3 linked regions of the Rubrivirga marina genome follow. The protein of the gene in region 2 interacts with the protein of the main gene of each other region in a pairwise test. Links are inferred from orthologs where the notes say so. Each region holds a gene or a part of one and is shown on either strand. Other genes may lie near its edges. The genes, in order: ftsZ, mreB and ftsA.

What was found.
Region 1: the proteins of mreB (region 2) and ftsZ interact in binary tests that used the Escherichia coli proteins (3 or more experiments, as listed by UniProt). The link is inferred for Rubrivirga marina from one-to-one orthologs.
Region 3: the proteins of mreB (region 2) and ftsA interact in binary tests that used the Escherichia coli proteins (3 or more experiments, as listed by UniProt). The link is inferred for Rubrivirga marina from one-to-one orthologs.

The regions. Positions count from the first base shown.
Region 1 is NZ_MQWD01000001.1:776,722-779,746, reverse strand. What follows is about bases 219-3,025. They hold ftsZ (cell division protein FtsZ), read right to left. Parts: upstream 2,359-3,025; coding sequence 1,078-2,358; downstream 219-1,077. Other genes in these bases: ftsA (cell division protein FtsA), read right to left, coding at 2,473-3,025; BSZ37_RS03065 (hypothetical protein), read right to left, coding at 219-835. Outside these bases: more of BSZ37_RS03065, read right to left, coding at 1-218. UniProt on the Escherichia coli protein: Essential cell division protein that forms a contractile ring structure (Z ring) at the future cell division site. The regulation of the ring assembly controls the timing and the location of cell division.
Region 2 is NZ_MQWD01000001.1:3,445,318-3,448,286, reverse strand. The notes cover bases 39-2,789. They hold mreB (rod shape-determining protein), read right to left. Parts: upstream 2,044-2,789; coding sequence 1,033-2,043; downstream 39-1,032. Other genes in these bases: BSZ37_RS22385 (GAF domain-containing sensor histidine kinase), read left to right, coding at 2,310-2,789; mreC (rod shape-determining protein MreC), read right to left, coding at 39-874. Also shown: more of mreC, read right to left, coding at 1-38; more of BSZ37_RS22385, read left to right, coding at 2,790-2,969. UniProt on the Escherichia coli protein: Forms membrane-associated dynamic filaments that are essential for cell shape determination. Acts by regulating cell wall synthesis and cell elongation, and thus cell shape.
Region 3 is NZ_MQWD01000001.1:775,167-778,109, reverse strand. What follows is about bases 1-2,919. They hold ftsA (cell division protein FtsA), read right to left. Parts: upstream 2,165-2,919; coding sequence 836-2,164; downstream 1-835. Other genes in these bases: BSZ37_RS03050 (cell division protein FtsQ/DivIB), read right to left, coding at 2,186-2,919; ftsZ (cell division protein FtsZ), read right to left, coding at 1-721. Outside these bases: more of BSZ37_RS03050, read right to left, coding at 2,920-2,943. UniProt on the Escherichia coli protein: Essential cell division protein that assists in the assembly of the Z ring. May serve as the principal membrane anchor for the Z ring.

The sequences.
Region 1 (3,025 bases), 2.7 Mb from region 2 along the record:
CGCTCAGTCCGAGGAGGTCGGTGAAGGCGTTCTCGAGGGTCCGCGCCTGGGCGGCCTCTGTCCCGAGCGTCCGCCAGCCGCCGGGCTGGCCGGGCCGGACGCCCGTGCCCATCGACGCCAGGCCCACCGGCGTGTCGTGCTCGGTACGCCAGCGACGAAGGAGCGCCACCGGGTCGCCGTCGCGGGCATCGAGGAGCACGAGGTCGACCGTCCGCGCCGACCGGTCGTCGACGGGGAAGCGGCTGACGTAGTAGGTCTGGGTGCCCTCGGCGCCGCGGTCGTGGGCGAGTTCGGTCAGCGCCTCGAAATACGGCCGCGCGCGTGGGTCGCTCGTGTCGCTCGACTGGGCGAGGCCGAAGTGGCGGGCGGCCGAGTACGGCCGGGAGCGGTCGAGCGCCTCGGCGAGGAGTTGGGCCGCCTCGTCGGTCCGCGCGCGGAGGAACAGGGCCGGGAGGCCCTCGATCGGGAGGTCCTGCCAAAGCGCGATGCCGAGCCGGCTGGCGGCGTCGAGCACGGCCGTCTCCTCGATCAACTCGGTACGGACCGCTCGGACGCCCGCGCGACGCATCGCCACGAGGTCGGCCACGGCCGCCTCGGCGTCGGCGGGGGCGTTCCAGACGACGCCCGCGAGGCTCGGGTCGAGGGGCGGAAACGGCCCCCGCGGCGCGAGCGCGGCCGAGTCGAGCCGGGCCCGCGGGCTCGCCGAGGCGGGCGCGGACGGCGCCGTCGAGTCGACCGCCGCCGAGTCCGCCGACGGGGCGGGGCGGGCGGGCGGCGTCTGAGCGGAGAGAGAGGCCGCCAGCAGGAGGGCGGCGAGGGCGGTTAGACGGGACACGGGCAGGGTGAGGCCGGCCGAGAGTACGCACGCCGCGCCGCCGCGTTCGCCCGTCCCTCAAGGATGGCGCCCGGACAGAAGAGGCCCCGCCGGGCGGAGATCCGGCGGGGCCTCAGGACAACCCTGGCGAAGTTGTCCGGGGGGATCGTTGCGTCCCAGCCCGAGGGTAGGGACGGCGAGTGCCACAGGTCCGTCACACCCGAGATGTGGGAAAAACGTCGGCGGACGGGCCCTGGTATCCGCTAGTCCATCATGCGGCGGAGGAAGGCCGGCACGTCCGTGTCGTCCTTGTTGATCCGCTCGCGGCGTGGCGGGGTGGCGTTCGGGAGCGGGCGGACGTTCGACGGGCGGCGCCCCTCGGCCTTCTCGCGGTCCGCGACCTCCTCGTCCTCGCGGACGCGCTCGGGGTGGAGCGGTGCGCGGCGCTCGTAGGCCGGCACGTCGAGCGTCTTGAGGTTGTCCTCGCCCTTGTAAGGCGGGGCCCCGCCGTTCGACCCGAGCACGACGCGCGGCCGCTGAGCCGGCGCCTCCGCCTCGTCCTGGCGGCCGGTTTGATCGAACCCGGTGGCGATGACCGTCACCCGGAGCGAGTCGCCGAGCGTCTCGTCGATGACCGTGCCGAAGATGACCTCGGCCTCCTCGCCCGCCTCGGTCTGGATGACCGAGGTGGCCATGGTCGCCTCGCGGATGCCGAGGTCGACGCCGGCCGTGATGTTGACGAGCACGTTCCGCGCGCCCGCGATCGAGATGCCGTCGAGGAGCGGGCTCGAGATGGCCTCCTTGGCCGCGCGCTCGGCCCGGCGCTCGCCCGAGGCGATGGCGCTCGACATGAGCGCCGTCCCGCCGTCGAGCATCGTCGTCCGGACGTCGGCGAAGTCGAGGTTGATGAGGCCGTGGACCGTGATGAGCTCCGAGATCCCGCGCGTGGCGTTGTAGAGCACGTCGTCGGCCATCTCGAAGGCCTCCACGACCGTCGTGTTGTCGTCGGCGACGTCGAGGAGCCGCTCGTTCGGGATGATGATGAGCGTGTCGACGACCTCGCGGAGCTGCTCGATGCCCTGCTCGGCCATCTTGCCGCGCTTGCGGCCCTCGGCGTTGAACGGCTTCGTCACGACGGCCACCGTGAGGATGCCCATCTTCTTGGCGAGCGCGGCCACGACGGGCGCCGCGCCCGTGCCGGTCCCGCCGCCCATGCCAGCCGCCACGAAGACCATGTCGGCCCCGTCGAGGGCCGCCTCGATCTCGCGCTGGCTCTCCTGCGCGGCGCTGGCGCCGACGGTGGGCCGGGCGCCGGCGCCAAGCCCCTTGGTGAGCTCGCGGCCCACCTGGATCTTGCTCGGCGCCTGGTTGGCCTGGAGCGCCTGGGCGTCGGTGTTGATGGCGACGAACTCGACGCCATGGATGCCCTTCGCGAGCATGTTGTTGACGGCGTTGCCGCCTCCGCCGCCCACGCCCACGACACGGATCAGGGCCGTGTCCTGTGCGTCGTCGTCGAATGCAAATCGGGTGCTGAAATCGTCCATTGGGGTCCCTCCGAAAGGGTGTGTCTTGCCAGGGTTGTGAGGCGTCGGCAGGACAACCGGTAAGGTACCGGCTCCGCAGCCCTGCCGCGGGGGTGTTGATAAGTGGGGGGAGGCCTAGAGCTCGTCGAACCAGCTCCGCATGCGACTCGCGATTTTGTTCACGAGCCCGTCCGGGTCCGAGTCGTAGCCGTCGCCGAGGGCCTCGACGGGCTCGCGGGCCGGCTCCGGCGCGGTCGCGTCGTCCGTCTGGGGCGCGGGCGCGAGGAGCGAGGCCCCCCGGCCGGCGCCCGTCCGCAGCCCGTGGAGCACGAGGCCCACGCCGGTCGCGTACTTCGGGTCGTCGACCTCCTCGACGAGGCCGCCGGCGAGCCCGAGCGGGCGCCCGACGCGGGCCTCCAGCCCGAGGATCTCGGCCGCGAGCGCGGCCGTGCCCGGGATCAGCGCGCCGCCGCCCGTGAGGACGACGCCCGCCGAGAGGTGCCGACCGTAGCCCGACCGCTTGATCTCGATGGCCACGAACTCGAGGATCTCCTCGAGCCGCGGCTGGATGATCTGGGCCAGCGTCGACTGCCCGATCGACTTGTCCGGGCGCCCGCCGATGCCGGGGATCTGGATCTCCTGGTCGGCCTCGACCATGTCGACCAGGGCCACGCCGAACTCGCGCTTG
Region 2 (2,969 bases):
GCCGGGCCTCCAGGGCCGCCTGCTGGCGCTCGATGCCGAGCGAGTCACGCGCGGCAGCCTCGAGGATGGCCTGCTCCGGATCGGGCCGCGTCAGGAGCACGTAGACGTAGCCCACCTCAGAGATCGGCGCGGCCGGGTCGAGGTGGATCACGTAGTCGTTGCGCCCGGCCGCGGCGTACGCCGTGTCGACGCGGCCGACGGGGATGCCGGCGGGGAAGACGCCCGAGAACGGGCTCGTCACGACGAGCATCCCGCGCTCGACGGGCTCCGTCTTGACGACGTACTCCATCGTGAGCCGGTCGAACGCGGCGCCGTCCCACCGGACGACGCCCTCGCGCCCGAGCGCCTCGATGGCCGCCGGCACGCGGAACTGCGTGTTCTGGTGCGGCATCACCACCGAGTACCGGTCGCTCGTGAGCACGACGCGCCCCACGATGCCGCGCTCGTTGATGACGGGCATCCCGACCTCGATCGAGTCGCGGGCCCCGGCGTCGATCGTCAGCAGGTTCGTCTGCTCCGTGATGTCCTTCGCCACGACGCGGGCCACGACGCGGCGCGTGTTCGTGGTGTCGGGGAACTGGAGGAGCGAGCGGAGCTGGGCGTTCTCGGCCGACGCCTCCCGCAGCCGGGCCACCTCGGCGGAGAGCTGGGCGGTCTCGGAGCGGAGCCGCTCGTTCTCGACGAGCGACCGGCGGAACTGCGCGGCCCGCTCGAACGCGCCCTCGACCGGGGCTGTGACCGTGAGGCTCGCCGCGCGGGCGGCCCGGAGCGCCGGCCCGTTCCGGCCGACGAAGATCACGATGCCGACGAGGAGAAGCGCTCCGAACACGACGTAGTCGCGCGAGCGCTCCCAGACCTGCTGCGCAAGGGCCATCCGAGAGGAGGGGGGAGGGTTCGGGCCGCCTACTCCCGAGCGCGGGGGCGGTTCGGGGAAGGCGGGAGGTCCTAGGGGTGAGACGTGAGGACCCCCCGCTATGTCCGCCTCGGCGCCGAGGCGGGGAGCCTCTCGTCATCCGCCTCACGCTCGAGGACTCAGTTGCTCAGCACCGGCATGTAGCCGTCGATGTCCTCCAACACGGAGCCCGTCCCGCGGACGACGGCCGTGAGCGGGTCCTCGGCCGAGAACACCGGCAGCTCGGTCCGCTCGCGGAGGTAGTCGTCGAGGCCCTTGAGGAGCGCGCCGCCGCCGGTGAGCATGATGCCGCGCTCGAGGACATCGCCGCCGAGCTCCGGCGGCGTCCGCTCCAGCGCCCGGACGACGGCCGCGGCGATCTGGTTGACGCTCGGGCGGAGCGCCTCGCGGACGTCCTCGCTCGACACAACGCGCGTCTTGGGGACGCCCGTCACGAGGTCGCGGCCCTTGACCGAGAGCTCGAGCTCGGGGTCCAGCTTCTGCGCGCTCCCGATCTCGCACTTGATCCGCTCGGCCGTCCGGCTCCCGATGAGGAGGTTGTGGTGCTTCTTGAAGTACTGCATCACGGCCTCGTCGAGCTCGTTGCCGCCCACTCGGATCGACTCGTCGACGACGATGCCGTTGAGGGCGATCACCGCGATCTCGGTCGTCCCGCCGCCGATGTCCACGATCATGTTGCCGACGGGCTCCTGGACGGTCAGCCCGATCCCAATGGCGGCGGCCATCGGCTCATCGATGAGCATGACCTGGCGCGCGCCCGCGTTCTGGGCCGCGTCCTTGACGGCGCGGCGCTCGACCTCGGTGATGCCGCTCGGCACGCAGATGACCATCCGCCCGATGCTCGTCAGCCAGCCCGGCTTGACGCGGCGGATGAGGCCTCGGATCAGCGCGTCGGCGACCGAGAAATCGGCGATGACGCCGTCGTTGAGCGGCCGGATGGTCTCGATGTCCTTGTGCGTTCGTTCGTGCATCAGCAGCGCCTCGGTCCCGATGGCGACGGGCTTGCCGGACCGCCGGTCGATGGCGACAATGGACGGCTCGTTGAGCACGATCCCCTTGTCGCGGACGTGGATGAGCGTATTGGCGGTGCCGAGGTCGATGGCGACGTCGACCGAGAACGGGTTGAGCACGGGGGCGGGGGGAGATCGGGCGGCGCGATGGGCGCCGGTCGGAGGCAGCGGGAGGCACGTGGTCGTCGGCCCCGTCCGTCCGGGGGCCGTGGTGGGCAGCACGCACGGGCGTCAAGCTAACGAGGCGCCCCCTCCAGACCCGGGCCCGCGGGCTTGATTTTTCAGGGAGGACCGAGAGCCCCGGCCGCGGCCCGTGCCGCCGCAGTCCGGGGTTAGCGGATGGATGCGAGAGCGTGTGTAGACTGTGGGGGCCGCTGCGCCTCCCCATGCCGAACCGTCCGCCTGAGCCCTCCCTCCGCCAGCAGGCGTTGTGGGTCACGGGGCTGCTCGACAGCCCGCCCGAGCCCTCCTTCGACCGGCTGACGGACCTCGTGCGGATGATCCTCGACGTCCCGGTCGCGCTGGTGTCGCTCATCGACCGCGACCGGCAGTTCTTCAAGAGCCAGCAGGGCCTCCCCGAGCCGTGGTGCTCGCTCCGTCAAACCCCGCTCTCGCACTCGTTCTGCCAGCACGTCGTGGACCAGGCGGAGCCGCTCGTCGTCCCCGACGCTCGCGAGCACCCGTTGGTCCAGGACAACCTGGCCATCGAGGACCTTTCGGTGGTGGCCTACCTCGGCGTCCCGCTCGCCACGCCCGACAACGTCGTGATCGGGTCGCTCTGCGCCATCGCCCCCGAGCCGCGGCAGTGGACCGAGCGAGACCTCGCGACGCTGGAGGCGCTGGCGGAGTCGGTGATGACGGAGATCGCCGTCCGGTATCACCTCGAGCAGCGGAACGCGGCCGCCGCCGAACTCGAAGCGACCAGCGCGTCGCTCCGCCTGCTGAACCAGGACCTCGAGTCCCGAGTGGCCGAGCGGACCGAGGAGGTCCAGGGTCTGGCGAATGCCCTCACGATGGCGGAGCAGGAGGAGCGCCGACGGATCGGC
Region 3 (2,943 bases), 2.7 Mb from region 2 along the record:
GCTCGCCCGAGGCGATGGCGCTCGACATGAGCGCCGTCCCGCCGTCGAGCATCGTCGTCCGGACGTCGGCGAAGTCGAGGTTGATGAGGCCGTGGACCGTGATGAGCTCCGAGATCCCGCGCGTGGCGTTGTAGAGCACGTCGTCGGCCATCTCGAAGGCCTCCACGACCGTCGTGTTGTCGTCGGCGACGTCGAGGAGCCGCTCGTTCGGGATGATGATGAGCGTGTCGACGACCTCGCGGAGCTGCTCGATGCCCTGCTCGGCCATCTTGCCGCGCTTGCGGCCCTCGGCGTTGAACGGCTTCGTCACGACGGCCACCGTGAGGATGCCCATCTTCTTGGCGAGCGCGGCCACGACGGGCGCCGCGCCCGTGCCGGTCCCGCCGCCCATGCCAGCCGCCACGAAGACCATGTCGGCCCCGTCGAGGGCCGCCTCGATCTCGCGCTGGCTCTCCTGCGCGGCGCTGGCGCCGACGGTGGGCCGGGCGCCGGCGCCAAGCCCCTTGGTGAGCTCGCGGCCCACCTGGATCTTGCTCGGCGCCTGGTTGGCCTGGAGCGCCTGGGCGTCGGTGTTGATGGCGACGAACTCGACGCCATGGATGCCCTTCGCGAGCATGTTGTTGACGGCGTTGCCGCCTCCGCCGCCCACGCCCACGACACGGATCAGGGCCGTGTCCTGTGCGTCGTCGTCGAATGCAAATCGGGTGCTGAAATCGTCCATTGGGGTCCCTCCGAAAGGGTGTGTCTTGCCAGGGTTGTGAGGCGTCGGCAGGACAACCGGTAAGGTACCGGCTCCGCAGCCCTGCCGCGGGGGTGTTGATAAGTGGGGGGAGGCCTAGAGCTCGTCGAACCAGCTCCGCATGCGACTCGCGATTTTGTTCACGAGCCCGTCCGGGTCCGAGTCGTAGCCGTCGCCGAGGGCCTCGACGGGCTCGCGGGCCGGCTCCGGCGCGGTCGCGTCGTCCGTCTGGGGCGCGGGCGCGAGGAGCGAGGCCCCCCGGCCGGCGCCCGTCCGCAGCCCGTGGAGCACGAGGCCCACGCCGGTCGCGTACTTCGGGTCGTCGACCTCCTCGACGAGGCCGCCGGCGAGCCCGAGCGGGCGCCCGACGCGGGCCTCCAGCCCGAGGATCTCGGCCGCGAGCGCGGCCGTGCCCGGGATCAGCGCGCCGCCGCCCGTGAGGACGACGCCCGCCGAGAGGTGCCGACCGTAGCCCGACCGCTTGATCTCGATGGCCACGAACTCGAGGATCTCCTCGAGCCGCGGCTGGATGATCTGGGCCAGCGTCGACTGCCCGATCGACTTGTCCGGGCGCCCGCCGATGCCGGGGATCTGGATCTCCTGGTCGGCCTCGACCATGTCGACCAGGGCCACGCCGAACTCGCGCTTGAGCCGCTCGGCCTGGTCGTGGAGGATGCCGAGCCCCTTGCGGAGGTCGTCGGTCACCTTGTTGCCGGCGACGGCGACGACGGCCGTGTGGCGGATCGTCTTGTCCTCGAAGATGGCGATGTCGGTCGTCCCGCCACCGATGTCGACGAGGACCACACCGACCTCCTTCTCGTCGTCGTGGAGCACGGCGTGACTGCTCGCGAGCGGCTCCAGGACGATGTCATCGACCGCATACCCGGCCTTCTCGATGCATCGGTAGACGTTCTTCGCCGCCGACACCAGCCCGGTGATGATGTGGACGTTGGCCTCGAGCCGGACGCCGCTCATCCCGATCGGGTCGGCCACGCCGTCCTGCCCGTCGACGATGAACTCCTGCGGGAGCACGTGGAGGATCTCGCGGTCGGCCGGCATGGCGACGTGCTTCGTGTCCTCCAGGAGGCGGAGGACGTCGCCCTTGTCGATCTCGCCGCCCGCGACCGTGATCACGCCGCGACTCTGGAACGACTGGATGTGGTCGCCGGCGATGCCGACGACGACCGACTGGGTCTCGATGCCGGCGGAGTGCTCGGCCTCCGAGATCGCCCGCTTCACGGCGTCGACCGTCTTGTCGATGTTGACGACGACGCCGCGGTTGAGGCCCTCGGACTCGGCCACGCCGACGCCGCGGACGTGGATCCGGCCGAAGTCGTCGGCGCTCGCGACGACGGCGCAGATCTTGGTGGTTCCGATGTCGACGCCGACGACGACGCGGTCGCCGGCCAGTTCGGGGTGAGGCATGGTGTGTGGGGGAGGGTGGAGTTAGGCGGGAGGCGTCGAGGCCGCTGGAGCGGCGGCCTCGGTCGAGTCGGGGGCGGGGCCGCGCTCGCGCGTCACGACCTGGCCGTCGAAGCGGAGGTCGACGAGGTCGAACCGAACCTCGGGCTGGGGCAGGACGGCCTGGTCCCAGAAGGCGCGGAGCCGGCGGAGTTGGTCGGCGTGCTCGCCCGGCGTGGTCCCGAGGCGGACCGGGAGGCTGCCGTGGGCGGCGACGGGCGTGGTCCAGAGCGTCGGGCGGCGGCCCCACGCGACTTCGGACACGAGCGCCTGCGTCGCCTCGTCGGCCGTCGCGAGGGCGGCCAGGAACGAGCGGAGGCCGCCCGCGACCGGCTGGGTCGGGTGGTAGGGCGGGGCGCCGGTCAGCACGGGCACGTCGTAGACGGCCGGCGACGCGGCGGCGATGGGCATCGCGTAGCCCTCGGCGTCGAGGAAGTGGCTCTGGCGGCCCTCGGCGTCGAGCACGAGGGCGACCGGTACGCGCTCCTCGACGGCGATCCGGAGCGTCCCCGTCGGGAGGCGCCGCACGGACGCCGAAGCGACCCACGGGTGGGCCTGGACGCGGTCCTCCATGAGGGCCGGCGAGAGCGAGAACAGGGCGACCGAGTCGGGCTCGGCCCGCGTGAGGGCGGCCACCTCCGCCTCGGGCGCGTGCTCGGCCCCGACGACGGCGATGGCCTCGAGCGGGAGCGTCCGCTGCCAGACCCAGGCGGCGACGAGCCCGAGGGCGAGCACGACGAGCC